2 regions of the Ralstonia chuxiongensis genome follow, and region 2 is predicted to be linked to the other one. Evidence: riboswitches for the same ligand, from Rfam matches in the RefSeq annotation. Region 2 holds a riboswitch; the other holds the start of a gene.
What was found. A riboswitch is a leader RNA that binds a small molecule or an ion and turns the genes downstream of it on or off. The one in region 2 is predicted to bind glycine.
Positions count from the first base shown of each region.

Region 1: linked by a shared signal. The riboswitch ahead of gcvT (glycine cleavage system aminomethyltransferase GcvT) and the one ahead of NKG59_RS01115 (D-amino acid dehydrogenase) in region 2 are both predicted to bind glycine.

Region 1 covers NZ_JAMYWC010000002.1:36,261-52,180, reverse strand. The annotation lists gene NKG59_RS04850 (OPT family oligopeptide transporter) at 1-1,854, opposite strand, end outside; gene NKG59_RS04845 (L-serine ammonia-lyase) at 2,489-3,865, opposite strand; gene NKG59_RS04840 (alginate lyase family protein) at 3,959-5,077, opposite strand; gene gcvP (aminomethyl-transferring glycine dehydrogenase) at 5,238-8,177, opposite strand; gene gcvH (glycine cleavage system protein GcvH) at 8,245-8,625, opposite strand; gene gcvT (glycine cleavage system aminomethyltransferase GcvT) at 8,673-9,800, opposite strand; glycine riboswitch at 9,930-10,057, opposite strand; glycine riboswitch at 10,070-10,167, opposite strand; gene NKG59_RS04820 (hypothetical protein) at 10,569-10,895, opposite strand; gene NKG59_RS04815 (UvrD-helicase domain-containing protein) at 11,170-13,290, shown strand; gene hemN (oxygen-independent coproporphyrinogen III oxidase) at 13,991-15,475, shown strand; gene pyk (pyruvate kinase) at 15,500-15,920, opposite strand, start outside.
Region 2 covers NZ_JAMYWC010000001.1:254,264-270,183, forward strand. The annotation lists gene NKG59_RS01075 (HlyD family secretion protein) at 1-957, opposite strand, end outside; gene NKG59_RS01080 (efflux transporter outer membrane subunit) at 954-2,468, opposite strand; gene NKG59_RS01085 (PHA/PHB synthase family protein) at 2,469-4,229, opposite strand; gene NKG59_RS01090 (hypothetical protein) at 4,725-4,910, shown strand; gene dbpA (ATP-dependent RNA helicase DbpA) at 4,925-6,322, shown strand; gene chrA (chromate efflux transporter) at 6,373-7,608, opposite strand; gene NKG59_RS01105 (ethanolamine ammonia-lyase subunit EutB) at 7,739-9,121, shown strand; gene eutC (ethanolamine ammonia-lyase subunit EutC) at 9,142-9,933, shown strand; glycine riboswitch at 9,998-10,103, shown strand; gene NKG59_RS01115 (D-amino acid dehydrogenase) at 10,249-11,502, shown strand; gene NKG59_RS01120 (porin) at 11,570-12,634, opposite strand; gene NKG59_RS01125 (bifunctional sugar phosphate isomerase/epimerase/4-hydroxyphenylpyruvate dioxygenase family protein) at 12,756-14,642, opposite strand; gene NKG59_RS01130 (IclR family transcriptional regulator domain-containing protein) at 14,780-15,547, shown strand; gene NKG59_RS01135 (MFS transporter) at 15,779-15,920, shown strand, end outside.

The DNA of each region.
Region 1 (15,920 bases), on a different contig from region 2:
CGACGCCAGCAGCACGCCGTGGCGGTTCGGTACCTCGGCATAGCGCGCGTACGGCACGCCGGCTGCCTGCGCACGCTTGGCAAGAATCTTCTCGATGATCCACGCCAGCACCGCACCGGTCACCAGCACCGTGCTGATCGTCGGCGGCAGGTAGATGCCGATGCCTACCGCCAGCACCGGCAGCCGGGCGACACCACCACGCTGCTTGAGCGCCCAGTCGACGGCAATCAGCAGCGTGCCGATGACGATGCCGGCAATCACCATGTTCCATTCCAACTGGTGCGTGAAGATGCCGGTGGCAATGGCCGTCATGAGCGTGGCCTGCGGGGCAGAGAGTGCCTGCGCAGCGTCCATGCCGGCACGCGGCAGCGCACCCGGAAAGCCATACGCGTTGTATAGCAGCTCCAGCACCGGCGAGATGACTGCGGCACCCGCGACGCACCCGATCAACAGCGCCACCTGCTGGCGCCACGGTGTGGCACCAACCAGCCAGCCCGTCTTCAGATCCTGCAGGTTGTCGTTGGAGATGGTAGCCACGGCCACCACGGCCGACGTTGTGAAGATTGCCAGCGCAATGCCCAGCTTGCTCGCTTCCGGCGAGCCCACGATGCCGTTGTCCGCGCCGATAGCCAACAGCAGCAGCGACACCAAGGTGATGGCGATGATGCCAATGCCTGAAATCGGGCTCGACGACGAACCGATCAGCCCGGCCATGTAGCCGCATGCCGCCGCCACCAGAAAGCCGAACACCACCGCAAAGATCACCGCGCAGGTGATCAGCGTCCAGCGCGAGCCGGCCGACAGCATGGTCGGCGCCAGGAATGCGGCAAACGTGATCACCAGCACCACGACCATGGCCAGCGTGACCAGCAGAATCCAGCGCGGAGCCATGTCCTGCTCGGTGCGCAGCGTGCCATCGGCCTTCGGGCGCAGGCTGCCGAACGAGCGCTTCACGCCGTGCACCACCGGGCCGATCAGCGTGCCCAGCGTCCACACGGCCGCCACCGCAATCACGCCTGCACCGATAAAACGCACCTGCGTGCGCCAAATGTCCGTACCGAACGCAGACAGCGCCTTGCCCGCCGGCACCGGCGTGATGGAGGTCAGATACGGCACGGCGATGCCCCAGGCGATCACCAGGCCCACCAGCATGGCCAGCCCGGCCACGAGGCCGATCAGATAGCCAGCGCCTAGCAGTGCCGTTGAAAAGCCCAGCGGCAAGCGCACCACCGCGGCCCCCGCAGCGAACCACCAGCTTGCCCCTTCGCCCAGCAGGCGCAGACCACTGGTTGCAAACGCCACGATGGCCGCGACGATGCCGCCGGCAGCCAGATCGCGCATGCCAGTGGCGGCGGGCACGGCGTCAGCGTCCGAGCCATCCGACGTTTGGCCGCTGCCCACGCGCAGGATTTCCGCCGCCGCCACGCCTTCGGGATAGGGCAGGTCGCTCTGCACCACCATCGCGTGGCGCAGCGGAATCGTGAACACCACGCCGAGCATGCCACCCGCCATGCAGACCCCAAACGTTTGCCAAAACGGGAAACCTTGCCAGTGCCCGATCATCACCAGGCCGGGCAGGATGAAGATGATGGAAGACAGCGTCCCGGCCGCAGACGCCTGCGTCTGCACCATGTTGTTCTCAAGGATGTTCGTGCCGCCGAGCATGCGCAGCACCGCCATGGAAATCACCGCTGCGGGAATCGCCGATGAAAACGTCAGGCCGACTTTCAGGCCGAGGTACACGTTTGAAGCGGTGAAGATCACGGTGATGATCGCGCCGAGGATCATGCCGCGTAGCGTCAGCTCGGGCAGGGTCGCTGCCGAAATGTGCTTGGGAGGATGGAGGGATTGCATCCTGCGGGTCTCCAAAGAGGGTTCTTGTGGCGCGGATTATAGGAGTGGATGGGGGCGGGGGCTTGGTGGATTTTTTTGGTGTGTCCTCTAGATTTTTTGTTTGTGGTCCATCCCTTGTTTCATCCCCTGCCGGGGCTGACTCACTTTCTTTGTCTTGCCAAAGAAAGTAAGCAAAGAAAGGCGCGCCCGATGCGGCGACCCCCCTCCTTGAATTTATGTCGCAAGGAGGGGAAGGGAAAAACTCGCTGCGCTCAGACAGTTTCCCTTCCTTTTTCCTCCTTGCAACAGAAATTCAAGGCGCCGCATAGGGCAGGGAAAGTCAAAGACAGAAGCCAAACACTCTGGACGCAAGCCCAAACGACAAAGGCCAACCGCGCGACGGGTTGGCCTTTTTCTTTTGACGTTGAGCCCTTGATGGCGCCTTGAATTTTTGTGGGCGGGCGGATCAAGGAAGGAGGCTGTCTGAGCGAAGCGAATTTGCCTCCTTCCCCGCACGGTCACACAAATTCAAGGAGGCTTTCGCCATCTCGGGCGCGCCTTTCTTTTGCTTACTTTTCTTTGGCAAGACAAAGAAAAGTGAGTCGGTCCCGGCAGGGAACGAAAGGAGTGTGGACCACCAAGGCAAAAATCAAAATCAGCACTCCACAATATTCACAGCCAGTCCGCCCCGCGCAGTCTCCTTGTACTTAGTCTTCATATCCGCCCCCGTCTCCCGCATCGTCTTGATCACGGAGTCGAGCGAAACATAATGCGTGCCGTCCCCGCGCAACGCCATGCGCGCCGCATTCACCGCCTTCACAGACGCCATCGCATTGCGCTCGATACACGGAATCTGCACCAGTCCGCCAACCGGGTCGCATGTCAGCCCGAGGTTGTGCTCCATGCCGATCTCAGCCGCGTTCTCCACCTGCGCAGGCGTACCACCCAGCACCGCAGCGAGCGCGCCCGCCGCCATCGAACACGCCACGCCGACTTCGCCCTGGCACCCGACTTCCGCACCCGAGATCGACGCGTTCATCTTGTAAAGCATGCCGATCGCGCCGGCGGTGAGGAGGAAGTCCACGATGCCATCGTCATTCGCGCCGGGCACGAAGCGGTCGTAGTAATGCATCACGGCCGGGATAATGCCCGCTGCGCCGTTGGTCGGCGCCGTGACGACGCGCCCGCCCGCAGCGTTTTCTTCATTCACGGCAATCGCATACAGATTCACCCAGTCGATGACTGACAGCGGGTCGGACAGCGTGCGTTCGGCCTGCACCGTGAGCCGTGAATACAACTCGGCGGCACGGCGACGCACGTGGAACGGGCCAGGCAATTCGCCCTCCGTGCGGCAGCCGCGCGCCACGCACGCCTGCATCACATGCCAGATGTTGAGCAGACCAGCGCGCACTTCAGCTTCCGTGCGCGTCGTCAGTTCGTTTTCGAGCATCAGTCGGGCGATGGATTTGCCCGTCGATTCGCACATCGCCAGCAGTTCCTTGCCGCTGCGGAACGGATGCGGCAACTGGTCATGCGCTGCAAGCACCTGCGTGTTTGGCGCGCCGGCCGTGACGACAAAGCCGCCGCCGACTGACAGATAGCGCGCCTCGCGCAGACGCTCGCCGGCAGCGTCGAAGGCGTGGAACTTCATACCGTTCGGATGCTCGGCCATCGCTTCGCGGCGGTAGAAGGCGATGTGTTCTTTCTCGGTAAAGCGCATCGCGTGACGGCCCAGCAGCGACAGCGATTGCGATGCGCGCAACGCTGCCAGTTTGGCATCGATGGTGTCCGGGTCGATGGTATCCGGCGCCTCGCCCATCAGGCCGAGGATGACGCCGCGATCGGTGCCGTGGCCTTTGCCGGTGGCGCCCAGCGAGCCATACAGCTCGACACGCACGCTGGCGACTTGCGGCATCAGCCCATCGGCTTCCAGGCCGGAAGCAAACATGAGCGCGGCGCGCATCGGCCCGACGGTGTGCGAGCTGGACGGACCAATGCCGATCTTGAAGAGGTCGAAAACGGAAACAGCCATGGGGTGAGGCTCCGGGGGCGTTAAAGGGTGCAAGCGGCTTGTGGCCACTTGCGCCAGGTAGTTGTGCGCGCTGTCAGTACAGAGCTTCGCCGGTTAGCGGGCTGCGCACAGCGCCAGCCAGTCAGGCGCGGTCGCGGCGAGCCGCTCGGCCAGCGTGCGGTATTTCGGGTCCAGTCGCGCAGCCTGCCAATACAGCGTGCCGGCGCTTTTCGGCTCCCACATGCCGGAGAAGCCGGGCAGGCCCGCGTCGGCTCGCTTCTTGTCGAAGGCAACGTGCGAGTGGACGTATTCCTCGTGCGTGCGGCTGCCGTCGGCATACGGCACGAGCCAATCAACGGCGGCGGCGAGCGTGGCGCCGTTGGCTGCGCGCTCATGTAGCCAGTGCTGGCCAAAAGGCTGCACGGCAATCGCGGCCATCGTCAGCGGCTCGAGGTCGTAGACGACGTAGTGAAGTGCATCGCGGTCTTCAAAATCTTCCACCGACCCGTCCGGGCGCACATTATTGGCGACCTGTTGCAGGAACAGGCGATGTACCTGCGCGAGCAACGCGTGGTCACCCAGCGCGGCAGCCGACATTGCCATCAGCTTGATGCGGTGGCTTTGCCAGTTGTTCACCCACGTGTGTGACAGCGGCTGGTGCGCAGCCTCGGTGCGGGCAATATAGCCCTCGGCCAGCGTGCGCAGGAAGCGTTGCGTCTCTGCGCGCGTGCCGGGCGTCAGGCCGTCGCGCGCGAGCATGTAGGCCTGGATCAGCGCATCGAACTTCGTCTCGTCGATCGGGTTGAAGCTCGGTACATACGTGCCGACCCACGCGTGCAGAAAGGTGTCGACCTGCTCGGCGAACCGCATGTCGCCTGTGAGGCGCCAGGCCATTGCTGCGTCGCGCATGACCGGAAAGTCCCGCGCGGCCACAACGGATTCGTCGTAGATGCCCTGGTGTGGCAACGTGCCTTCGGTATGCAGGCGAGGCAACGGGTGCGGCGTCTGCGTGAGGTGCTGCGTGGCGCGGGCGACCCGCTTTACCGCGGCGGGCTCGCCGGACTGCGCTGGTGAAACGCTGCACCAGTCCTGCCCCGGCCTGGCGGGGTTGTGCGCGGCTGCGTACAACGATGCAGCCGCACCTGCCTGTGTCGGCGAGCAGGCTCCGCACACAACCACTGCGGCAACACAGGCAAGCAGACGGAAAAATGGGGCAGGGTGGCGCGTTGGCATAGCAGGGTCCCGTCGGATCAGGTGAACTGGCGTCACCATAACGGCGAAGGGCGCTGAAAGCGTCCGTTGTGAGCGCGGGTTACAGGGGTTGCGTCCGGTTACATGTGACGCGGCGGCGGAACACAATGCACCGCCGCCGCGTCATGTCACTTCGAATGCCTCAATCCTGCGCGTACTCGCTCATCGGCACGCAGGCGCAGAACAGGTTGCGGTCGCCGTAGACGTTGTCGGCACGGCCGACCGGCGGCCAGTACTTTTGCTTGCGCAGCGATGCTACCGGATAGGCGGCCTGCTCACGCGTGTACTTGTGCGACCAGTCATCGGCCATCACCACGGCTGCGGTGTGCGGTGCGTGCTTCAGCGGGTTGTCTTCGCGGTCGAATTCGCCCGAGATCACCTTGTCGACCTCGCCGCGGATGGCGATCATCGCGTCGATGAAGCGGTCGAGTTCCACCTTCGGCTCGCTTTCGGTCGGCTCGATCATCAGCGTGCCGGGCACCGGGAAGCTCATCGTCGGTGCGTGGAAGCCGAAGTCCATCAGGCGCTTGGCGATATCTTCGTTGCTGATGCCCGATTCCTTCTGCAGCGGGCGGATGTCGAGAATGCACTCGTGCGCCACCAGGTCGTGCGCGCCCGTGTACAGCACCGGGTAATACGGGGCGAGCCGCTTGGCCACGTAGTTGGCCGACAGGATGGCCGTCTCGGTGGCGGCGGTCAGGCCCGCTGCGCCCATCATCGCGATGTACATCCACGAGATCGGCAGGATCGACGCCGAGCCGAACGCTGCGGCCGACACGTTGCCGATGTTCTGGCTGGCGTCTTCACCCGAGGCTGCGCGCCCCGGGAGGAACGGTGCAAGGTGCGCGCCCACGGCCACCGGACCGACGCCCGGGCCGCCGCCGCCGTGCGGAATGCAGAACGTCTTGTGCAGGTTCAGGTGCGAGACGTCGCCGCCGAAGTGGCCCGGTGCGGCGGTGCCGACCATGGCGTTCATGTTGGCGCCGTCCACGTAGACCTGGCCGCCGTGGCTGTGCACGATCTCGCACACGCGCTTGACGCCTTCCTCGAATACGCCGTGCGTGGATGGGTAGGTGATCATGATTGCCGCGAGGTTCTTGCTGTGCTCGGCGGCCTTCTTCTCCAGATCAGCCAGGTCGACGTTGCCGCGCTCATCGCACGCCACGACAACAACCTGCATGCCGGCCATCTGTGCCGATGCAGGGTTCGTGCCGTGCGCCGACGACGGGATCAGGCACACATTGCGGTGCGCTTCGCCACGGCTGGCGTGGTAGGCGTGGATGATCAGCAGGCCAGCGTATTCGCCCTGCGAGCCGGCATTCGGCTGCAGGCTGACGGCCGCATAGCCGGTGGCGGCGCACAGCATCTGTTCGAGCTGATCGATCATCTCGCGGTAGCCAACGGTCTGATCGGCCGGCGCGAACGGGTGGATGTTCGAGAACTCGGGCCACGTCACCGGCAGCATTTCTGCGGTGGCGTTGAGCTTCATCGTGCACGATCCCAGCGGGATCATCGTGCGGTCGAGCGCGAGATCCTTGTCGGCCAGGCTGCGCAGGTAGCGCAGCATTTCGTGTTCGGAATGGTGCGCGTTGAACACCGGGTGCGTCAGGTACGCGCTCTGGCGCACGAGCGAGGCCGGATATGCGTCCGCAACTGCTGCTTCGGTCTTGTCGAAGTCCGGTGCGGCAGCGTGTGCGGCGTGCGCGAAGACTTCCCACAGCGCAACGACATCGGCGCGTGTGACCGTCTCGTCCAGCGAGATACCCAGGCGTGCATCGTCGATCTGGCGCAGGTTGATGCCGTGCGCCTGTGCCGCGATGTGCAGGTTGGCAGTGCGCGCGCCGGTGGCGACGGTCAGCGTGTCGAAAAAGGCGTCGGCTTCCAGCGTGTAGCCGATCGCGCGCAGGCCGGCGGCCAGCGTGGCGGTCAGGCGGTGCACGCGTTGGGCGATGCGCTTCAGGCCCTGCGGGCCGTGGTAGACGGCGTACATCGAGGCCATCACGCCCAGCAGTACCTGTGCGGTACAGATGTTCGAGGTGGCCTTCTCGCGGCGGATGTGCTGCTCGCGCGTCTGCAGTGCGAGGCGGTAGGCCGAATTGCCTTGCGCATCGATCGTCACGCCGACCAGGCGACCGGGCATCGAGCGCTTGAACGCATCGCGCACGGCCATGTAGCCGGCATGCGGGCCACCGAAGCCGAACGGCACGCCAAAGCGCTGCGTGTTGCCGATCACGACGTCGGCACCCCATTCGCCCGGCGCGGCCAGCAGCGTGAGCGCCAGCAGGTCTGCAGCCGCAACGACCAAACCGCCGGCAGCGTGCACGGCATCGGTCAGCGCCTGGTACGTCGCCAGATCGCCCAGCAGCGCACCGTTGGCGCCCGGGTATTGCAGCAGCACGCCGAACGCGTCGTGCTTGGCAGCGTCGGCCGCCGGCCCCGTCACCACTTGCACGCCGATCGGTTCGGCACGGGTGCGCACGACTTCCAGCGTTTGCGGAAGTACGTCGTCCGCCACAAAGAACACGGTCGACTTCGATTTACCAATGCGCTGCAGCAGCGTCATCGCCTCGGCAGCGGCGGTCGCTTCATCGAGCATCGACGCATTGGCGATGTCCATGGCGGTCAGGTCGATCACCATCTGCTGGAAGTTCAGCATCGCCTCCAGGCGGCCCTGCGAGATTTCGGGCTGATACGGCGTGTATGCCGTGTACCAGGCGGGGTTCTCGAGGATGTTGCGCAGGATGACGCCCGGCGTGTGCGTGCCGTAATAGCCCTGGCCGATCAGGCTCTTGGCCACGCGGTTCTGCCCCGCGATGCCGCGCAGCTTGGCAAGCGCCGCTTCTTCGGTCAGTGGCTGCGTGAATTCGCCCAGCGGCATGCCGTCCTGGCGGCGGATGGCGGGCGGGATCACGGCGTCGATCAGCTTGGCGCGGCTATCAAAACCGAGCGCAGCAAGCATCTGCGCTTGCTCTTCCGGCGACGGGCCGATGTGGCGGTGCGCGAAGGCGTCGCACGCCTCCAGGGCGGCGAGGGTGGGGCGTTCGGCAGCAAGCGCCGAGGAAGCGGGGTGCGGAGCGTTCATGGCAAGGGCTCGAAATTCAGGCAAAGCGCCGATGTGCGGGTCAGGCACATCGGCTTCGGTGACCGGCTTAGCCGATCTTGGCGGCGTACTGCTCGGCCGACATCAGCGCGTTCACATCGTCGGCGTTGGTCGGCTTGATCTTGAACAGCCACGCCTCGTAGGCGCCGGCGTTGACCGACTCGGGCGCGCCCGCGGCGTCGGCGTTGTTGGCGATGATCTCGCCCGAGACGGGGGCGTAGATGTCGGAGGCGGCCTTGACCGATTCGACCACGGCAATCGCCTCGTCCTTGGCGACTGCGCGACCAGCGTCCGGCAGCTCCAGGAAGACGATGTCGCCCAGCGCGTCCTGCGCGTAATCGGTGATGCCGATGGTCAGCGTGCCGTCGGCTTCAACGCGGATCCACTCGTCGTGTTCGGTGTACTTCAGATCGGCGGGAACGTTGCTCATGAAAGGTTTCTCCGGAAGATTGGTATTGGGGGATGCAGATTCGGTGTTCAGCTGACCAGCGCCTTGCCATTGCGCACGAACGGCAGTTTAACCACAGTCGCGGTCAACTTGCGGTCGCGAATTTCGACCTGTACGTCGGTGCCGATGGCCACGTCCTTGGGCAGGCGCGCCAGTGCAATCGAGAGCGACAGGCTCGGGCTGAACGTGCCGCTGGTGATCTCGCCGTCACCGGCGGTGGTGATGACCTTCTGGTGGGCGCGCAGCACGCCGCCCTTGTCGCGCAGGATCAGGCCGACGAACTGTTCGCGCTGGCCGCCGGCTTGCAGCGCGGCCTTGCCGGTGAAGTCGCGTTCGCTTTGCAGATCGACCGTCCAGGCGAGGCCGGCGTCGAGCGGCGAGACGTGCTCGTCCATGTCCTGGCCGTAGAGGTTCATGCCCGCTTCCAGGCGCAGCGTGTCGCGCGCGCCGAGGCCGGCCGGGCGTACGCCTGCTTGCAGCAGGCGCTCCCACACACCGGCGATCTGCGCGGCCGGCACGACCAGTTCGAAACCGTCTTCGCCGGTGTAGCCGGTGCGGGCCACCATGATCTCGCCCACGTTTTCCACGGTGACGAAGCCGGCGTTGAACGGCTTGAGCGCGTCCCCCACCGCCTGCGTGCCGGGTAGCGCGGCGTACGTCTTGGCGCGCGCATTCGGGCCTTGCACGGCCAGGATGCCCAGCGGCTCGGCGCCAGCGTTGTTGTCGGAGCGGCGCGGCGTGATCGTCACGTCGGTGCCGGCGGCGGCGTTCTGCGCGACGATCCACTCCAGGTCCGTCGGCGCGGTACCGGCGTTGACCACCAGGCGGAACCAGTCTTCGCGGAAGAAGTAGACGATCAGGTCGTCGATCACGCCGCCCTTGGGGTTGAGCATGCAACTGTAGAGCGCCTTGCCGGGCGTTTGCAGCTTGTCGACGTTGTTGGCGAGCAGCCCACGCAGGAAGTCGCGCACGCGTGCGCCCGTGAGGTCGACCACGCACATGTGCGAGACATCAAAAATACCGGCGTCTTGGCGCACGGCGTGGTGCTCTTCGATCTGGGAGCCGTAGTTGACGGGCATGTCCCAGCCGCCAAAGTCGACCATGCGGGCCCCCAGCGAGCGGTGGATGGCATTGAGCGGCGTGTGTTGGAGCGTCATGGAATCTCTCGGCTGAGCGCGCCGCCGTGGCTTGGGCGCGGCGCATGGATCGGGAACCAGAAAAGCAAAAAGGCCACCTGCACAGCCTGATCCCTCATGGTGACGCCATGAAGATCAACAAGCTGCGCAGATGGCCCCTCTGTCCTTGGTACCTGAGAGATTGCGAAGCGGGGCGCATAGCGGTGCGCGCCGTTCGTGAGCCCCTTCGGTGGGCGCCCGCAGTGATCGTGCGGCGCCAGCTCTCCAGAGTGCGGTCGGACGCATGTCCGCCGATCCGCCCGGTCCTGGATGCCTGAGAGTTTTCGGGTGCTACCCCTTCGGCGGCGCCTTGCCGTGTACGGCGGGCACGCTCTCCCGGATGGATGGGCGGAATTTACGGAAGGGGGATGGGATTGTCAATTGGGGTGGACTTGGCGGCTTTTGAAAGGAGGGCTGGTTTTTATGCTTTCGGTGCATCCCTGGTTTCATCCCCTGCCGGGGCTGACTCACTTTCTTTGTCTTGCCAAAGAAAGTAAGCAAAGAAAGGCGCGCCCGAGATGGCGAAAGATTCCTTGAATTTATGTCGCAGGGAGGGAGGAGAGGCAAACTCGCTTCGCTCAAACAGCCTCCCCTCTTTTTCCTCCCTGCAACAGAAATTCAAGGCGCCATCTAGGGCAGGTACGTCAAAGGCCAAAGACAACGGCCACACCCTCGGGAGCTGGCGAGGTCGCCAAGCTCCAAGCGTGTGGCCGGAGTGCGGGTGTTGGTTGGTCTTGCTTTGGCTTTGACTTACTTGCCGATCTGGCGGCTGACCTGGTTTTCCTGCTGGTTCAGCGTGCGCTGCTCCTGCTTGGTGATGGCGCCGCCATTTTGAGCCGCCATGTCGCGCTCTTCCTGGCGAATCTGGTGGTCTTCCCGGTGCATCTGGCGCGCCTGGCCCTTGGTGATCTCGCCTTCCTTCACTTCGTTGTGGATGCGCTTGTTCTGGTTGGCCAGGCGGTGGTTGACCTCGGCACGGCGCGGGTGGTCTTTTTGCCACTGCGTTTGGGCGAAGGCGCCGGTGGTGGCGGACAGGGCGACGGCGGTAACGGCCAGGGCTTTGACGATGCGGTGCATGGTGGGTTCTCCGGTGGGCGGCCGACCGATTCAGCCGCTGTCCCGTCCATAACGGGGTGCCGCGCATGACCGCTTACGTGGTTCGTGTAACCACGCGTAAGCGGTGTAACGCCCGTGCGAAAAGCGGGGGGCGCAAACGCATGCGGTGCAGCTTCGCGCACCTCCGTCAGGCCCGACGCAGGTGGCCTTGCGCAGGCTCAATCGATGCAAAGGCGCCGTGCTACCATCGCCCTCCGCTGTATGTTCCCGCCTGCTTTTTCTTCTGCCTCTTCCCATGTCTTCCGGTCTCGCCCACGGGCTCAATGCTGCCCAATCCGAAGGTGTGCATTACCTCGATGGCCCGTGCCTGGTGCTGGCCGGGGCGGGCTCAGGCAAGACGCGCGTGATCACGCAGAAGATCGCGCACCTGATCCTGAACAAGGGGTTTGAGCCGCGTCACATCGCTGCCGTTACGTTCACCAACAAGGCCGCCAAGGAAATGCAGGAGCGCGTGGCCAAGCTGATGGACGGCAAGACACGCGAAGACGGCAAGCGCATTCCCATCAAGCAGTTGACGGTGTGTACCTTCCACTCGCTCGGTGTGCAGATTCTGCGCGCCGAGGCCGAGCATGTGGGCCTGAAGCCGCGCTTCTCGATCATGGATTCGGACGATTGCTTCGGGATGATCCAGGAGCAGCTGGCCACCACCGACAAGCAACTGATCCGCCGCGTGCAGAGCACGATCTCGCTGTGGAAGAACGGTCTCGTCGACCCGGACACCGCGATTGCCGAAGCGCTCGCCAACAACAACGTCGATGACCACCAGGCGGCGCTCGTCTACCGCAATTACGTTGCGACGCTGCACGCGTATCAGGCGGTGGATTTTGACGATCTGATCCGTATTCCTGCCGAGCTGTTCGCCCGCAATGAAGAGGTGCGCCTGAAGTGGCAGAACCGCCTGCGCTACTTCCTCGTCGACGAATACCAGGACACCAACGCCTGCCAGTATCAGCTGCTGAAGCTGCTGGCGGGCGGCTCGCACTTGCGTGCGCCGGCCTTCACGGCGGTGGGCGACGACGATCAGGCCATCTACGGCTGGCGCGGCGCCACGCTCGACAACCTCAAGCTGCTGCAGACGGATTTCCCGAACCTCAAGGTCATCAAGCTGGAGCAGAACTACCGCTCCACGGTGCGCATCCTGAACGCGGCCAACGCCGTGATTGCGCAGAACCCGAAGCTGTTCGAGAAGACGTTGTGGAGCGAGCATGGCATGGGCGACGCGATCAACGTGACAAGCGCCAATGACGAAGAGCACGAAGCCGAGAGCGTCGTCTTCAAGCTCTCTGCCCACAAGTTCGAGCGTCGCGCGCAGTTTCGGGATTACGCGATCCTGTATCGCGGCAACTTCCAGGCGCGCCTGTTCGAGCAGATCCTGCGCCGCGAGCGCATTCCGTATGTGCTCTCGGGCGGCCAGAGCTTTTTCGACAAGGCCGAGATCAAGGACCTATGCGCCTACCTGCGGCTGATTGCCAACGCGGATGACGATCCTGCGTTCATCCGCGCCATCACCACGCCCAAGCGCGGCGTGGGCAATGCGACGCTCGAAGTGCTGGGTTCGTTCGCGGGACAGGCCAAGGTGTCGTTGTTCGAGGCGGCGATGATGGGCGGCATCGAGGCCCAACTGGCGCCGCGCCAGCTCGAACCGCTGCGGGTGTTTTGCGAATTCATCGTGCGGCTGTCGGACCGGGCCGCCAAGGAACCCGCCGCCACGCTGCTCGACGAGATGATGGAAGGCATCCATTACGAGGCCTACCTGTATGACACCTACGACGAGCGCCAGGCCCAGAACAAGTGGACCAACGTGCTGGAGTTTCTCGACTGGCTCAAGCGCAAGGGCACCAAGCCCGAGAAAGAGGATGACGAAGAGGCCACCGGTTTCGACAATGCCGATGGCCTGATGGATGCCGGCAAAAACCTGCTGGAGCTCACGCAGACCATCGCGCTGATCAGCATGCTCGAAGGCAAGGAAGAAGACCCGGATGCGGTGCGTCTTTCAACGTTGCATGCGAGCAAGGGGCTGGAGTATCCGCATGTGTTTTTGGTGGGCGTGGAAGAGGGCATCCTGCCGCACTGCCGCGAAGACGATGATCTGACCGACGAGAAGATCGAAGAAGAGCGGCGGTTGATGTATGTGGGCATCACGCGGGCGCAGCGCAGTCTGCATATCAGCTGGTGCAAGAAGCGCAAGCGGGCTCGGGAGACGGTGGTGTGTGAGCCGTCGCGCTATATCGCCGAGATGAAGCTTGGCGAAGACGCGGGGCCGACGCCCGAGGACACCATGCCGGCGATGTCGCCGAAGGATCGGTTGGGGGCGTTGAAGGGGTTGTTGGCGGCGAAGAAGCCTGTGGTTTCTTGATTTTTTTTGACCTTAGTGGTCCACCCTCCTTTCGTTCCCTGCCGGGACCGATCTACTTTTCTTTGTCCTCCAAAGAAAAGTAAGCAAAAGAAAGGCGCGCCCGAGATGGCGACTTCCCCTTGAATTTGTGTGACCGTGCGGGGAAGGAGGCAAACTCGCTACGCTCAGACAGCCTCCTTCCTTGATCCGCCCGCTCACAAAAATTCAAGGCGCCATCAAGGGCTCAACGTCAAAAGAGAAAGGCCAACCCATCGCGCGGTTGGCCTTTTTCGTTTGGGCGGGCACCCAGAAGGTTTGCTTTTGTCCTTTGACTTTCCCTGCCCTATGCGGCGCCTTGAATTTCTGTTGCAAGGAGGAAAAAGAGGGGAGGCCTGTCTGAGCGCAGCGAGTTTGCCTCCCCTCCCTCCTTGCGACATAAATTCAAGGGATGGTTCGCCGCATCGGGCGCGCCTTTTTTTGCTTACTTTCTTTGGCAAGACAAAGAAAGTGAGTCAGCCCCGGCAGGGGATGAAACAAGGGATGGACCAAAAGCACAAAACCCCGAAAAGACCCGTCGCCGAACTGCGCTGTTGTGCCGCCGTGACGGCCTGCGTGCAGCTAGCAACGCTTTGGAACAGGCGTTGACCGACGTTGACACACATCAACGCGGCGCCCACATCCCGGTTTTAGGATGAGCCATCGCCCCCACTAGAACCGCCCCATGTTTCCGTTCGCCAAGCCGGCCGACGATCCGTCCGCCGCAAATGACACCGCCTTCCGCTGGTCGGCGCCGCAGGTGCGCGAGCTCGCGCAGCGTTTTGATACGCACGGCCCGCGCTACACCTCGTACCCGACGGCAGACCGCTTTCACAACAAATTCAGTAACGCCGATTACCTCGACGCCTTACACCGCCGCGCTACGATTGCACCCGCGCTGCATGCGCCGCTGTCGCTATACATGCACCTGCCGTTCTGCGCGAACCTTTGCTACTACTGCGGCTGCAACAAGGTCATCACAAAGGATCACTCGCGCAGCGCACGCTACGTTGAAACCCTCGCCCGCGAGATGGCGATGGTGGCCAACCAGATTGGCCCGCTGCGCCGCGTGACGCAATTGCATTGGGGTGGCGGCACGCCCACGTTCCTTGCGCACGACGAAATGCGCGCCGTGATGGCCGCCACGCGTGAGCATTTCGATCTGGCCGACGATGGCGAGATCTCCGTCGAACTTGACCCACGCCACGCCGACGACGCCACGCTTGAGGTACTGGCCGAAATCGGCTTCAACCGCGCAAGCCTCGGCATTCAAGACTTTGACCCCGACGTCCAGCGCGCGGTCCACCGCATCCAGAGCGTGGAAGAGACACGCCGCGTGGTCGACACGGCGCGCCGACTGGGCTTCGAGTCGATCAGCTTCGACCTGATCTACGGCTTGCCGTATCAGCGTACGGAAACGTTCAACGCTACGCTGGATCGCGTGCTGGAGATGGCGCCTGATCGGCTGTCCGTCTACAGCTATGCGCACCTGCCGCATCTGTTCAAGGCGCAGCGCCGCATCGACATGCTGACCCTGCCGACCGCCGATCAAAAACTCGATTTGCTCGCCATGACGGTGGAGCGCCTCGTTGCCGAAGGCTATGTCTACATTGGCATGGACCACTTCGCGCGGCCTGACGATGCACTCGCCATCGCGCAGCGCGAAGGGCGGCTGCAGCGCAATTTCCAGGGCTATTCGACGCACGCCGATTGCGACATGCTGGCCTTTGGCGTGTCCGCCATCAGCCGCGTGGGTGATGTGTATGCGCAGAACGAGAAGGATCTCGACGCCTATTACGCACGTATCGACGCCGGCGAACTTGCCGTGCTGCGCGGCATGTCACTCACGCCCGATGACCACGTGCGCCGCGCGCTGATTGGCGAGTTGATGTGCGGGTTCGAATTGAACATGCGCGCATTCGGCGCGCGCCACGGGTTGGATTTCAAACGCAGCTTTGCGGACGAGCTGCAGGCGCTGGCACCCCTGGAGGAAGCCGGGCTGGTGAAGGTAGGGGACGAGCGTATTGTCATCACGCCGCAAGGGCGGCTGCTCGTGCGCCGCATCGCCATGGTGTTCGATTCGCACCTGCGTGAGGCAGGCACGGAGCGCGCGGTGGAAGCCGAGGGCAAGCCCGTCACCTTCGTCCCGCGCTACTCCAAAGTGGTCTGATCCGCCTACTGACCCGAGGTCACGTCAGACCGTTGCCGGTTCGGGCTGCAGTGCAGTGGTTTGCGTCTGCGCACTGACCAGCGTCTGCGGCCAGATTTCCGCCAGGCGCAGCAGGTTGGTCGAACCAGCCTGGCCGAACGGCATGCCCGCCGTGATGGCAATCTGATCGCCCGACACGGCAAAGCCTTCTCGCGCAGCGGCACGGCACGCTGCATCCACCATCTCGTCGACGTTGCTCACATCGGGGCTGACCGTGCTGTGCACGCCCCACGTGATCGCCAGACGGCGCGCCGTATCGAGGCGCGGCGTGATGCTCACGATGGGCGCCAGCGGCCGCTCGCGCGCGGCGCGCAGGCTGGTCTTGCCGCTGGACGTGTAGGTGACGGTGGCCACCGCGCCCAGGATGTGCGTCACGTCGCGCAGGGCCGCGCAGATGGCGTCCTGG
Region 2 (15,920 bases):
GCGATCGATCTGGGCCTTGACGCGGAACATCAGCTTCTGGCGCTCGCTGGCCGTCTCCACGGTCTTGGGGGTGAATTGCGCAGTGCTGGCCACAAAGGACACGCGCGCCGGAATCACGAATTGCGGCGCGGCGTCGAGCACGATACGCACTTCGCTGCCCATGGCAATGCGGCCTGCGTCCGTCTCCGGCACGAAGAAGGTCATGTAGACGTCGGAAAGATCCACGAGATTGAGCAGGCGCCCGCCACCGGCCAGAACCTCACCGGGCTGGGCGATGCGGTATTGCACGCGGGCGTCGCGCGGGGCCGTCAAGGCGCTGTCATCGATATCCGCCTTGATGCGCAGTACGGTTGCGTCGGCCGCCTTGACGGTGGCACCGGCGCCGGCCACCTGCGTACGGGCGGCCAATACGGCGGCCTGCGCCGCCTCGGCTTGCGCGCGGGCCGCCACAAGCGCGGCCTTGGCGCTGCGCACCCGGGCGCGGTCGTCGTCCAGCTCCTGCATCGACGAGGCCCCTTCGTTCGACAGCGTCTCGGACCGTGTCAACCGCCGTTGCGCGGCATCCAGATCGCTCTCACGCAGGGCGATCTGCGCCAGTGCGGCCTGCCGGTCAGCCTCTCGTACAGCCACCTGGGCCTGTGCACTTGCCACGGCAGAAACCGATTGCTGCCGCCGCGCCTGAGCTTCGTCGCGCTGCGCCTCCAAGGTCTGCACCTGCATGTGCGCAAGCGGCTGGCCGGCCCGCACGAAGTCGCCCTCATCCACAAGGATGTCTTGCACGCGGCCGGGAAGCTTGGTGGCTACGTCGATTTCGGTGGCCTCGATCCGGCCGTTGCCGCTCACAAAGCCCTTTCCGGGCCCGTCTTGCCGCAAGGCCTTCCATGCGAACGCCCCACCGGCGACCACCAAGGCGGCAGCGAGCAGCGCAATCCATCGTTGTCGGGGAGTCGTGGTCATGGTGTTGGTTCGCCCGATACGCGCGGTGGCGGCGTCGGGCTCAGATGGGGTTGCGGATCGGGTGCGGATTCGACAGCTTGCGTGCCGCCGCCCAGCGCCGCATACAGGCCAACGCGGCTCGACAGAAGCGCGCGGCGCACCTGCACCAGTTGCTGCTGAGCGGCAAGCAAATCGCGCTGGGCGTCAAGCACCTCGAGGAATGTCGATGCGCCGGCGTCGAAACGCAGTTGTGACAGCCGAGCGCGTTCGGTCTGCGCTGCTAGCGCGGCCTTCGCAATGTCGAGCTGTTCGGCCACCCACTTGCGTGCGGACAGCGCGTCGGACACGTCGCGGAAAGCGCTCTGCACGGTCTTCTCGTAGGCAGCCACGGCAAGGTCTCGGCGGGCTTCTGCCAAGTCAAGGTTGCTGCGTAGCTTGCCGCCTTCAAACAGCGGGAGGCTGATGCTGGGTGCAAAAACCCAGGCGCGCGTACCGGGCGCAAACAGATTGCCCAGTTCCGGGCTGATCGTGCCGTAAGCGCCGGTCAGGGCCACGCGTGGGAAAAACGCCGCCCGTGCAGCACCGATGCTGGCATGCGCAGCACGCAGGCGATGTTCCGCAGCCACAATGTCCGGGCGCTGCGCCAGCAGGTCGGAAGGCAGGCCCGCGCGTAGCTCCGCCAGCATGCGGTGCTCGTCAAGTGGCTCAGAAACCGGTGGCAAGTCGATCGGCTTGCCGACAAGCAAGGCCAGGCCGTGCGCCTGCGCGTCCCGCGCCTGCTGCAATTGCGTCAACAGCGCCTGCGCCTGGGTCAGCAGGGTCTCGACCTGCGTTTGGTTCAATCGTGAAGTCGCCCCCACTGCCACACGACGCGAGAAGATGCGCAGTGTCTCGGTTCGGCTATCCACGGTTTGCTGCGCCAGCGCGATGCGCTCGTCCAGTTCACGCAATACAAGGTAGCTGTCGGCCACCTGCGCGATCAGCCCAAGCGCTACCGCACGGCGCGCGGCGTCGGAAGCCACATAGCTTTCCAGTGCGGCGTCGTTGAGGTTGCGTACGCGCCCCCAGAAATCGATCTCCCAACTGGAGACACCGGCGCCCACTTGGTATTGCGTTACACGCATCGGCGTGCCGAACGGGCTCAGGTCCGCCGGAATGCTCAGGCGGCTGATGCCGGCCTGCGCGTCGAGGTGCGGAAATATCTCCGCCCGCTGGATGCCAAACGCGGCACGCGCCTCTTCCACCCGCAGCACGGCGGTGCGCAGGTCGCGGTTATTCTCCAGCGCCTGAGCGATCAACGCCTGCAGGCGCTTGTCCGTAAAGTACGCCTGCCAGCCGGTGGCGGAGGCAGACAGGCCATCCCGGCCATCGTCGGCGTCGTAGTGCTGAGCCACGGGCAAGGCAGGTGCCTCGTAAGGCGGCGCCATCGAGATGCAAGCCGACAGGGCCAGCGCAGTGGCAGAGGCCACCATGGCGGCCATACGCGTGCCGGCGTACCTGCCGCATGCCCGGCGTTGTTTCTCCACACGCATCTATTTCTCCAGCACGTAGGTGCCGGGCGCATCGGCCAGTGGCAGCAGTCCGGGTACGCCCATCTTCGGCGGTTTGACCGCTGTAGCGCCCGATGCATGCGCGACCAGCCATGCATCCCATGCTGGCCACCATGAACCGTCGGTGGTGGGGGCCGATGCCAGCCAGTCATCTGGCGCCGCTGATGTCTCGCCGACGTGGCGTGTCTGCATCTGGAACCGCCGATGCGAGTTGGCCGGCGGGCTGACGATGCCGGCGTTATGACCGCCGCTTGTCAACACGAACGTCAGCTCCGACTCGGTCAAGTGATGCAGCTTGTAGACCGAGCGCCATGGCGCCACGTGGTCGGTCAACGTGCCCACAACGAAGATCGGCAGGTCGATGTCGTTAAGGGCCACCGGCTTGCCGTTGACGGGGTAGCGGCCCTCGCTCAGGTCGTCGTTCAGAAACAGATGCCGCAGATACTGGCTGTGCATCCGCGCGGGCATGCGCGTGGCATCGGCGTTCCAGGCCATCAGATCGTTCATGGGTGCCCGATCGCCCAGCAGGTATTCACCCACCACCCTCGACCACAGCAAGTCGTACGAGCGCAGCATCTGGAAGGCTCCGGCCATCTGGCTGGCGCGTAAATAGCCGGTCTGCTCCATCTGCGCTTCCAGCAGACTGACCTGCGCCTCGTCGATGAACAGGCCGAGTTCGCCCGGCTCGCAAAAGTCTGTCTGTGCGGCAAAGAGCGTCATGGATGCCAGCCGCGCATCGCCATCGCGCGCCATGGCAGCCGCGGCAATGGCCAATAACGTGCCCCCGAGGCAGTAACCGGTGGCGTGGACGCGCTGGCCCGGCACGATGGCATTGACGGCATCGAGCGCGGCAAAGACACCGAGCTTGAGGTAGTCATCCATGTCGAGGGTGCGATCGGCCTCGTCGGGATTTTTCCAGGAGATGCAGAACACGGTATGGCCCTGCTCTACCAGATAGCGGATCAGCGAGTTCTGCGGAGACAGATCCAGGATGTAGTACTTCATGATCCATGCCGGCACGATCAGGATGGGCTCGGCCTGGACCTTGCTCGTGGTCGGCGTGTACTGGATCAGTTCGATCAGGCGGTTGCGCAGGACCACCTTGCCGGGAGTGATGGCAACGTCGCGGCCCACCGCAAAGCGTTCAGTGCCGGCGGCCGGCGCGCCGCTCATGGAGCGCTCCAGATCGTCAAGCGCATTGAGCGCGCCACGCACGAGATTGGTGCCGTGCTGTTCAAAGGTCCGGCGCAGAACAATCGGGTTGGTTACCAGTTGGTTGCCCGGTGACATCATGTCGAGCCATTGACGTGCAGCAAAGGCAACCACGTCCTCATGATGTTTGGCGACACCCCACACGCCGCGCGTGGCCGCCTCCCACCATTGTTCGGTCAACAGGAAGGACTGGTGCAATACGTTGAACGGCCACAGGCGCCACTCGTCCGCCGAGAAACGACGGTCGCGGGCCGGCGGCTGGACGCAAAGGCACACGTCCTGAGGGCCGGACGCCATACAGTCCCGGATGTAACGCTCGAGTTGTTCGGCCTGCGTCAGCGCCAGGCGGCACAGATCCAGCCGCTTCCCAGGCGAGACGGCAAGATGCAGCGCCCAATCAAGCAACGCTAGTTGCATTGATGCGAGGGACAGCGAATTCGATGTGCGGGCAAGAGCAGCGTGAAACGGCAGATCGATCGGCAGATCGATCTGTTCTGCAGTCGATGAAGACGGCACGGGGGCGGTGCGCATAGTTGGGGCGTCAAACGATTGCCAATATGCGATCCATTAGATGCCAGCGGCTACCGACCAGACTTGACGCACCTCAAACCGGGACAAGAGCGCGGACTCTAGACAGTGTCAAAGAAATGACATCTGCAGTTTCCTGCCAGTCGTCACAGAGGCTTCGCCCGCGCCTTACGGGCCTAAATGGGTGTGTTAGAGTCCGGCGGGGAAAACGTGACGATCTGCAAGATCGGCCCCATATTTCCATCGCTCCCAACGTTGTACCCGCGAATCTGTTGCACCAACAGGATGCATTGGGCGCATGGCGTGGGCGTCGCGAGACGAGATGACTTCCCCACCTGTCAGGCCAAAATAGCCAAAGGGCAGCGCAATCTCCTACGAACGGCTCGGCAACGCCATTTGTGGTTGAGATATTGATCCGGATTGACATCGGCGCGCTCGCGGCCCCGGCCCACCTGCCTCGTCATCGAGGCGCAACGAACAATCCATTTAGAGAAAATCGTGTTCACTTGCATCAACCAGAGCTGCGGCACGCAGTGGGAGCTGTCCGACGTCGTCATCAAGGATGAGGGCCAAGGGCCGCTGTTCCGCTGTGCGCTATGCGGCGCGCGCAACTATCTCAAACGCGTCGAAACCAAAGACGGCCGGGTCATCTACAAGCAAATCGAAGGCAAGCCGCTCAAGTGATCCAACGCAACGACATGACCATCGAACCAACCGCCACGCCCTTCACCACCCTAGCGCTCGCCCCGGCCGTGCTCGCGAACCTTGCGCAGCTCGGCTACACCGACATGACGCCGATCCAGGCTGCAAGCCTGCCCATCGCGCTTGCGGGCCACGATCTGATCGCGCAGGCAAAGACGGGCAGCGGCAAAACGGCAGCGTTTGCGCTGGCACTGCTCGCACGGCTCGACGCGCGCAGCTTCGACGTGCAGGCGATGGTGCTCTGCCCGACGCGCGAGCTTGCCGATCAGGTTGCGCAGGAAATCCGCCGCCTGGCACGCGCCGAAGAAAACGTAAAGGTACTGACGCTCTGCGGCGGCACACCGATGCGCCCGCAGGCGGCGAGCCTCGAACATGGCGCGCACGTCATCGTCGGCACGCCGGGGCGCATCATGGACCATCTGGAGCGCGGCAATCTCGCGCTCGGCGCACTGAAGACGCTCGTGCTTGACGAAGCAGACCGCATGCTCGACATGGGCTTCTTCGATGACATCGCGACGGTCGTGCGCCAATGCCCGCCTGATCGACAGACGCTGCTGTTCTCGGCGACCTATCCGGAAGGTATTGCGAAGCTGAGCCAGCGCATTCTGCGCAATCCAAAAGAGGTGAAGCTCGAAGAGCGCCACGACGACAGCAAGATTCGCCAGCGCTTCTACGAGGTGACCGACAACAAGCGGCTGCATGCGGTCGGGCTGCTGCTCAAGCACTATCGGCCGGTGAGCACGCTCGCGTTCTGCAACACGAAGCAGCAATGCCGTGACCTGCTCGACGTGCTGCGCGCTCAGGGCATCCACGCGCTGGCGCTGCATGGCGAACTCGAACAGCGCGAGCGCGATCAGGTATTGATCCAGTTCGCGAACCGCAGTTGCTCGGTGCTCGTGGCAACGGACGTTGCCGCGCGCGGGCTCGACATTGCGCAGCTCGAAGCGGTGATCAACGTTGACGTGACACCCGACCCCGAAGTGCACGTGCATCGCATTGGCCGCACGGGCCGCGCCGATGAGAACGGCTGGGCGCTGAGCCTCGCGAGCATGGACGAGATGGGCCGTGTCGGCAACATCGAGCAGGCCCTCGGGCGCGAGGTCGAATGGCACAAGCTCGACGAGCTGGATACCGGCAATGACGCACCGCTGCTGCCGCCAATGGAAACGCTACAGATTCTCGGCGGACGCAAGGAGAAGATCCGCCCCGGCGATGTGCTCGGTGCCCTGACAGGCGACGCCGGCTTTCGGGGCGACCAGATCGGCAAGATCAACGTGACCGAATTCTCGACCTACGTTGCGGTCGACCGCGGCATCGCACGCGAGGCGCTGCGCAAGCTCAACGGCGGCACGCTGAAGGGCAAGAAGGTCAGGGTTCGGCTCATGGACGAATGACCCCCTGCCCCTGCGCAGTTACCGGTTGCCGCTCGTAGGAAGAGCGCGATTCAACCCAGCATGGCAGCGGCAACGCCCGCCGCCGCACAAAACGCCACCACAATCAGCGGTGGCGTTTTCCATCGCGTCAGCAGCAGGAACGCAATCGCCGCGACGGCAAAGTCGCTCCATGACCGCACGGCGCTCGTCCAGACGGGTGTGTAAAGGGCAAAAGCCAGCAATCCAACGACTGCGGCATTCACACCCGCCAGCAGCGCCGCCATGGAAGGACGCGCGCGCAACGCCTGCCAGTAAGGCAGCGCCGCGATGACCAGCAGCAGGCCCGGCAGAAAAATGCCCACCGTGGCAAGCGCAGCCCCGGCCCAGTGATTCAGCCCCGGTCCGATCGTCCAGCCAAGGAAAGCGGCGAAGGTGAACAACGGCCCGGGCACGGCCTGCGCGGCGCCGTAGCCTGCCAAGAAATCGTTCGACGTGACCCAACCCGTCGCGACCGTCTGATGCTCCAGCAGCGGAAGCACGACGTGCCCGCCCCCGAAAACCAACGCGCCCGAACGATAGAACGCGTCGAACACCTTGGCGGGCATCCACGGATGAAGACCTGCAACAACCGGAAGCCCGAACAGCAGCGCGCAGAAGAGCACCAGGCTGACGATGCTCGCCACGTGAGACACGCGGAATGCAGCCCCCTGCTCCGCCCTCGGAGCACCACTCGCCGGACGGGACGATCGGCATAACATCAGCCCCAGTACGGCGCCAAGCACGATCACGACAAGTTGCGCGTAAACGGTCGTCAACGCGCTGAGCACGGCGATGCTGATCAGCGCGATACCTGCGCGCTGCCAGTCAGGACAAAGCTTGCGCGCCATGTCCCACACGGCCTGCGCCACCACCGCAACGGCAACCAGCTTCAAACCGTGGATCAGGCCCGCGCCAATCGGGCCGCCCAAGCTCGGCGCGAGCATCGCAAAAACCAGCAGCAGCAAGACGGAGGGCAGCGTAAAGCCGCACCATGCTGCCAACCCGCCACGCCATCCCGCCCGAAGCAGCCCGACGGAAAACCCCACCTGGCTGCTGGCAGGCCCCGGCAGAAACTGGCAAAGCCCGACAAGGTCGGTGAATGTTGCGTCGTCCAGCCAGCGGCGGCGCTCCACGAGCTCGCGCCGGAAGTAGCCGATATGTGCGACCGGCCCACCGAAACTGGTGAGACCCAGCTTGAGAAAGACCGCCAGCACTTCCATGGCAGAGCCCGCGTGATGTGTGCGGGACGGTGTGGCGGATGCGGTCATTTGCGGGCGAGATCGACGTTTGGGAAGCGCGTATTAGAACATTGCCGCCGTGGCATAGAAGGCAACTAAAGTGGCAGGATAGGCATCGCCGTCACCGTCACCGTCATTGGACGCTTCCGCGTATCCCATCATGCACTTCGCTCAGGCCATTGGCGCGCAGCGCTATGTGTTCAACGATCTCAAGACGCTCCTGGCCAAAGCCAGCCCGGCGCGCTCCGGCGACTATCTGGCGGGCCTGGCTGCTGCCAGCGAAGGCGAGCGCATGGCCGCGCGCATGGCGCTGGCAGACGTGCCGCTGTCGGCGTTCCTTAACGAAGCGCTGGTGCCTTATGAGGAAGACGAGGTCACGCGCCTGATTCTTGATCGGCACGACGCACAGGCCTTCCGGCCGATTGCCTCGCTCACGGTGGGCGAGTTCCGCAACTGGTTGCTCCTGCATGAGACGGACAGCCAGACGCTGGCAAGCGTCGCGCCCGGCATCACGCCCGAAATGGCCGCCGCGGTCAGCAAGCTGATGCGCAATCAGGATCTGATTTCCGTGGCCCGCAAGTGCCGCGTGGTCACGCGCTTTCGCAACACCATCGGCTTGCCCGGCCGATTGTCAGTCCGGCTGCAGCCCAATCACCCGACGGACGACCCCAAAGGTATTGCCGCGTCGATCATCGATGGCCTGCTCTATGGCTGCGGCGATGCGACCATCGGCATCAACCCTGCGGGCGACAATCTCGGTGCGATCGTATCGCTGCTGCAATTGGTCGATGAACTGCGCAATCGCTACGCCATTCCCACGCAGTCGTGCGTGCTGACCCACGTGACAAACACACTGCGCGCCATTGACCAGGGCGCGCCGGTTGACCTGGTGTTTCAATCGGTGGCGGGCAGCGAACAGGCCAACGCGGGATTCGGCATTAGTCTTGCCTTGCTGGCCGAGGCGCATGACGCGGCGCAGGGCCTGGCGCGCGGTGCGGTCGGCAATAACGTGATGTATTTCGAGACCGGCCAGGGCAGCGCGTTGTCGGCCAATGCGCATCACGGCGTCGATCAGCAAACCATGGAGGCGCGTGCCTATGCGGTGGCGCGGGCGTTCTCGCCGTTGCTGGTCAACACGGTGGTCGGTTTTATCGGTCCGGAGTATCTCTACGACGGCAAGCAGATCATCCGCGCGGGGCTGGAAGACCACTTCTGCGGCAAGCTGATGGGCCTGCCCATGGGCTGCGACGTCTGCTACACCAACCACGCTGAAGCCGATCAGGACGACATGGATACGCTGCTCACGCTGTTTGGCGTGGCCGGCATCCACTTCATCATGGGCGTGCCGGGCGCCGACGACATCATGCTCAATTACCAGAGCACCTCGTTTCATGACGCACTCTATCTGCGCGACACGCTGGGCCTGCGGCCGGCGCCGGAGTTTGAGGCGTGGCTGCAAAGCATGGGTATTGTCGACGCCGCTGGGCGCCTGCAAGACGCCACGGCGCGGCAGCCGCTGCTGCAGTTGGCCCACGCGCTGTGAACCCCGTTGGATATCCGCACATGCCGAAACACACGCTCGTTCAGCCGAATCCGTGGACACACTTGCGTGCCTTTACCGACGCACGTATTGCGTTGGGCCGCGCCGGCAACAGCCAGACGACCGACGCCGTGCTCGCGTTTGGCGTGGCACATGCCCAAGCGCGCGATGCCGTGCACTTGCCGCTCGATAGCACGGCGTTGTCGGCCGCGCTTGGGCAGGCGGGCCTCACGGCATTGACCGTGCACAGCGCGGCAGCTGACCGCGCCCAGTATCTGCGCCGTCCAGATCTCGGCCGCCGGCTTGACGATGCCAGCCGAGTAAAACTCGGCCCGTTGCGGCCAGCGCAGCCCTTCGACGTTGTCTTTGTGATTGCTGACGGGCTTTCCGCATTGGCGGTGCAAAGCCACAGCGTGCCACTCCTGTGCTGCGTGCGCGATCGTCTGCCGCGCGACTGGTCCATCGGCCCTGTTGTCATCGCCGGGCAGTCTCGCGTGGCGTTGGGGGATGAGATCGGTGCGTTGCTTGGTGCGCGGCAGGTGGTGATGCTGATCGGTGAACGGCCGGGGTTGAGTTCGCCTGACAGCCTGGGCATTTACCTGACCTACGCGCCGCGCGTCGGTTGCTCCGATGCGCAGCGCAACTGCATCTCGAATGTGCGCCCGGCAGGGCTGACTTATGACCAGGCAGCGACCCGGCTGGTGTTCCTGCTCAAAGGCGCGCTGGCGCTCGGTCGCAGCGGCGTGGACCTGAAGGACGACACGCCATCCATCGCCTCCGGTACATCCCGACTTGCCGAACGCCACGACCCGTGACACACTCCCTCCCGCTGCCCACACCGGCAGCACGCAGGCGCGGCTGACGCACCAACGACAGCTGCAACACGCCGCAGGAGAGACCGGGCTTAACGCGCACACGCGCAACGCCCGGCGCCGATGGAGCAACCACCCCGGAAACTCTCAGGCAAAAGGACTGTGGCGTCGACTGCGAATCTGGAGAGAGGCGTGCACGCGTGCGCCCACCGAAGGGGATGGCGCCAGCGCTGCTGACGCCCAAGCTCTCAGGTCCCGAGACAGATGGGGTGAGCCGACCGGATCGTCCGGTCATGACATCACTCCATAGGGACCGCCATGACGCACATCGTCATCGTCGGCGCCGGCATATCCGGCGTCACCACTGCTTACACGCTCTCGCAACTCGGCTATCGGGTCACGGTGCTCGACCGCCACTTGTATCCGGCCATGGAAACCTCGTTCGCCAACGGCGGGCAGCTTTCCGCCAGCAACGCTGAAGTCTGGAACAGCACCGGCACGCTGCTCAAGGGCATCAAATGGATGCTGCGCAACGACGCCCCGCTCCTGCTCAATCCCAAGCCGTCCTGGCACAAATACTCGTGGATCGGCGAGTTCGTCGCTAGCATCGCGCACTACCGCCGCAACACCATCGAAACCACGCGCATGGCCATCGAGGCACGCAAGCATCTGTTTGCGATGGCCGAACGGGAACAAATCGATTTCGATCTGCAGAAGCGCGGCATTCTGCACGTCTATCACGACAAGGCGAGCTTTACGGCCGCAGGCAAGGCCAACGCCCTGCTCGTCGCCGGCGGGCTTGAGCGCCACGCCGTGAGCCCCGAAGACATTGCAGCCATCGAGCCCACACTGCGGGGCAACTACTACGGCGGTTATTTCACAGAATCCGACGCCACCGGCGACATCCACAAGTTCACGCGCGGTCTCGCGCAGGCGTGCGAAAAGCGCGGTGTGCGCTTTGTGCAAGGCGTGGATGTGCGCGATGTGCAAACCAGTGAAGGCGGCGTTCGTCTCTTGCTGCAAACCACGCTGGATGACCGCCTTTCCACCAGCGAGGCGAATGTCGTGCAGGACATTGCCGCCGACGCGATGGTCGTGTGCGCGGGCGTGGGCAGCCGGCATATCGCGCAAATGGTGGGCGATCGCATCAACGTGTATCCGGTCAAGGGATATTCGATCACGGTGCACCTGGACGACGAAGCCAGCGTGCAAGGCGCGCCGTGGGTCAGCCTGCTCGATGAGAGCGCGAAGATCGTGACCAGCCGCCTCGGCGCTGGCCGCTTCCGCGTGGCGGGCACGGCGGAGTTCAACGGTTACAACCGCGATATCCGCGCGGACCGCATCGAGCCCCTGGTGGCCTGGACGCGCCGCAACTTTGCGATTGGCACGTCGCGCGTGGTGCCGTGGGCGGGCTTGCGCCCGATGATGCCGGACATGATGCCGCGCGTCGGCCGTGGGCGGCATGGGCGCGTGTTCTACAACACGGGCCACGGGCATCTGGGTTGGACGCTATCCGGCGCCACCGCCGCAATGGTGGGCGACGTGATCGCGCGCGACTGCCCATTGCATTGATCGCAGCAAAAGAAAAAGCCCGCCGAGACTCTGGCGGGCTTTTTCATTGCGAGAGCGATCGGAGCGATCAGAACTTGTGCCGCACGCCCAGCATGACGCCCAGGCGCGAGTTGTTGCCATACGTGTTACCCGAGTTGTTGAACGCGGCCGCGCTATTCAGCGCAATCCAGGCGCCCTGCAGGCGGGTGTAGTCAACTTCGGCGTAGACGTCGGTGCGCTTGCTGAAGGCGTAGTCGAGCATGCCGGCGGTGGTCAGGCGCTTGCCGCTCGCGTCGAGATGCTTCATCCAGTCATATTGCACGGTGCCGATGAAACTCAGTGCGCCGGAGATCGGCACCTTCGCGCCCACATAGGCGGCTTGGTTCTTGTAGTCGGCCACGTCGAGGCGGCTGTTTGTATAGCCCAGGTACCACGTGGCAATCGAGGTATCAAGCTTGCCGCCAAAGCCCCAGACCGTCTGCTTGCTCGCCAGCGCAGCCGGCACCGCACCGAAGAACGCTGATGACACATCGCGCGTGACCTGATACACCGCGCCCACTTCAGCCGGGCCCATGCTGTAGACGATCGAGCCGGCGCCGGCCGAACTCTTGCTGAAGCTGCCCGCTGCCTCGCCAAAGGTCCATGCGCCGGCAAGTTGCAGGCCGCCGAACGATTTGATGTATTTGACCGTGTTGTCGTAGCGCAGGCCGGTGTAGTTGCCGCCTTGATAGCCGACGATGGAATTGTTGGCAAACGCCATCGCCTCGTATGAAGACAGGACCTCGTGCGCCAGCGTGTATTGCCGGCCGAGGTAAAGCTTGCCGTAGTCGCCTTCGAGGCCGACCACTGCGGTACGCCCGAACAGACGTCCGCCCTGCTGGCTGCCACCGGTATCGGGGGAGAAGCCCGATTCCAGGATGAACATGGCCTTGGTGCCGCCGCCCAGGTCTTCCGTGCCGCGCAAGCCCCAACGGCTGCCGGTCAGCACACCGTCTGTCATCTGCAGATTGCTGTTGCCTGCCGCATTTTCGTGCGTGCTGTAGCGGATGGTGGTGTCGATCAGCCCGTAGAGCGTGACACCGCCGGCGGTTTGCGCCGCCGCTGGCAGGCTCGTGGCTCCGAGCACCAGTGCGGCAATCATTGTCTTGTTCATGGCTCCCTTGTCTCCTCTTTGGTGTGATGGGTATGGATGTGCGACGGCCGCACGCGCAGCCGCGGTGTTGCGTGGATAGCGCCCATGGCCGCACAACCGTGAGCGCAAGATTTCTCGTGTCTCAGTGGTCAGCCGAAGTGGTGGCGCCGCGGCTCAGTTGTGCCTGCACAGCCATGCGCACGGCAGCGTTTGCTGCGCCGTAGCCCAGGTAGCCGTTGCGCTGGACAAGCTCGAAGAAGAAGCGCTCGCGAAAGGGTTCGGTGTAGGCGTGCAGAAAATCGCCGTGCGGGTCGCGGTCGTAGAGAAGACCGTCGTCGTGCAGGCGGGTGAGCAGCGCGTCATCCAGCCCAAGTCGGGCGGCAACGTCGTCGTAGTAGTTCTCTGGCACGTGCTGTAGGCAGGCCGCGCCACGGTCAATGGCCTCAATGGTCTCGAACAGCCGCTCAGTGCGGAATGCAATGTGATGCACCCCCGAGCCCGCGTAGGCCGTGATGAACCTGCCCGTGGCCGTGCGCCCACTTTCCGATACGTTGAGCGGAATCCGCACGTTGCGGTCCGGGCTCACCATCGCCCGGCTTTTCACGAGGCCGTACGGATCGGCAATCTCCTGTACGGCTTCGGCGTGCATGCCAAAGACGGCACGGTAGAACAGCACAAAGCTGTCGAGCCGGTGCGCGGGCAGCGCCTGCGCAACATGGTCAATCGATGCCCAGCCTGCTGCATCGTCTTGCACGCCAGGATGCAAGACAAAATCGCTTTCATAGATGCTGCGATCGGCCTCGCGATCGTCGATCAGATAGAGCAGCGTGCCATCGGGTGCGCGCAGCGCGGGAATGCTGCGCTCAGTCGGCCCCACGGGCCCGCGCCACTCCTGGGCGCACAGCTCACGTGCGCGTGTCATGGCGCGCTCGGCATCGTCCACCTTCAGGCCGATCGCACAGACAGACGGCCCGTGCAGCTGGAAGTGCTCCGACGCGGCGCTGTCCTGCTCCATGTTCAGGATCACGTTGACGCCGCCTTGCCGATACAGGTCAACCGCCTTGGAGCGATGGTGCCCCGCAAGAATAAAACCCAGCGCACGCAGGCGCGTTTCAAGTTCCCGTCCTGCCGCCGCGTCCACCGCAAACTCCAGAAAATCCACGCCTTCAAATTGAGCAGCCGCAGGCAGTTCCGCACCGCCAGCTTCGGACTCCAGCCAGCGCAGCGAACGCATGCCGTCCAGCGCCGTGAGCCGCGCCGGTGCAGAGCGGAATTCGTCATTGAAGACTTCAAGCGACAAGGGCCCCGTATAGCCCGCAGCAAGCAAGTCGCGCGCAAAGTCCGTCACCGGAAGGTCACCCTGCCCCGGGAAATTACGGTGATGCCGGCTCCAGGACAGTACGTCCATCGACAACTTCGGGGCGTCTGCAAATTGCACGAAGAACAGCTTGTCTGCCGGTACGTCGTGAATGCCATCCAGCGTGTCGCCCAGCGACAGCGTATGGAAGCTGTCGAGAATCAGCCCGAGCGCCGGGTGGTCAGCCTGCCGCACAATCTGCCACGCCTGACGCCAGGTCCGCGTGTGCCGCCCCCAGGCCAGTGCCTCATATCCCACGCGCAGCCCGCGCCGTGCCGCTGCTTCTGCCATCTGGCGCAGATCGTCTGCCGAGCGCGCAGGATCGTCGATGGCGATGTCCTGCACGTTGCTGCAGACGAGCACCATCTCGACGCCCAGCTCGGCCATCACGTCGAACTTGCGCTCGGCGCGCGCCAGGTTACGGGCGAGCAGTTCGCCGGGCATTGCCTCGAAATCGCGGAAGGGCTGGTACAGCATGATCGCCAGCCCAAGTTCCGCCGCCATTTGCCGCACGCGCGCCGGCGATCCGTCGAAATTCAACAGGTCGTTTTCGAAGATCTCGACGCCGTCAAAGCCCGCGGCGGCCGCGGCTTCCAGCTTTTCAGGCAGCGTGCCGGACAGGCACACCGTGGCGATGCATTTGGGGCGACGTGCTGGGTGAAGCGAGTTCATGGCGATACGGTGGTCGAACGTCAAGCAATGCCCGCAGCGTAGGAGCGCCCCAACATGCCGACAAGCGGCATTCGCGCAACAGCGTTCGATGATCGTACAATCATGCGCACATATCGCTCGTTTTTAGGGTTATCGCCATGACGAAGGAACCGCTGAACCGGCGCGACTGGATCGCTGGGCTGGAAAAAGGGCTCGCCATCTTGGAGGCGTTCGACCACGAGCACCCGCGCCTGACGCCCACCCAGGCCGCCGAGTTGACCGGCCTCACCCGCACGGCCGCGCGCCGCTATCTGCTGACCCTCGAACACCTGGGCTACCTCACCAGCGAAGGCACGCTGTTCAGCCTGACGCCGCGCGTGCTGAAGGTGGGCTGGTCGTACTTCGATTCGGCGCGCCTGCCGCGCACGGTGCAGCCCTTCCTGCAGCAGGTGACTGCCGCTGTGGGCGAGGTGGCGTACCTCAGCGTGCTGGATGATTGGGAGCTCGTTTTCATCTCGCGCACCAGCACCAGCCGGGTCATGAGTACCGGATTCGTGCTGGGTGCGCGCGTGCCGGCGCCGCTCGCCTCGGCCGGCGTGATGATGCTGGCCGCGCAACCCGAGCAAAAGGTCAAGGTATGGCTGGAGACCTGCGTGCTGACGCCCTACACGCCTTACACGATCCTGCAGCGGGACCGCCTGTTCGATGAAATCCGCAAGGCGGGCCGGCAGGATTACGCCGTGGTCGAACAGCAATTGCAGATTGGCGTGCGTGGCGTGGCGGTGCCGTTGCGCGATCGGCATGGCAACGTGATTGCCGCGCTGAGTGTGAACATGCAAGTCGGCGAGGAAACAACGGAGCACGCCTTGCAGCGTGTGCTGCAGGTACTGCAGGACACCGCGCTTTCGATCATGCGCGTGCTGTAGCGCGCCACGCACGTCCGTTGCACCAAGACCTCGCGCTTTGACAGACATATGAACTCGGAGAAACCCTTGACTCGTACGTTATTCGCACCACGTTGTGCGATTATCGAACGAATTTAATCAGCAGTCGCTTGTGCCCCGCCCTGGCGGCGGACTACGCTGCGTTGCGTGTACAGACGGCCCTTCATCGAACGAATCGCACGATAGGCCGCACAGATAAAACCGGAGACAACCATGACCGCAGCCCCTGCCCATGAACCCCTGGGCAAGCACCAGTCGAAGAAAGCCGCCGCCAGCGGCTGGATCGGCTCGGCGCTCGAGTACTACGACTTCTTCATCTACGCCACCGCCGCAGCGCTGATCTTTCCGCAGATCT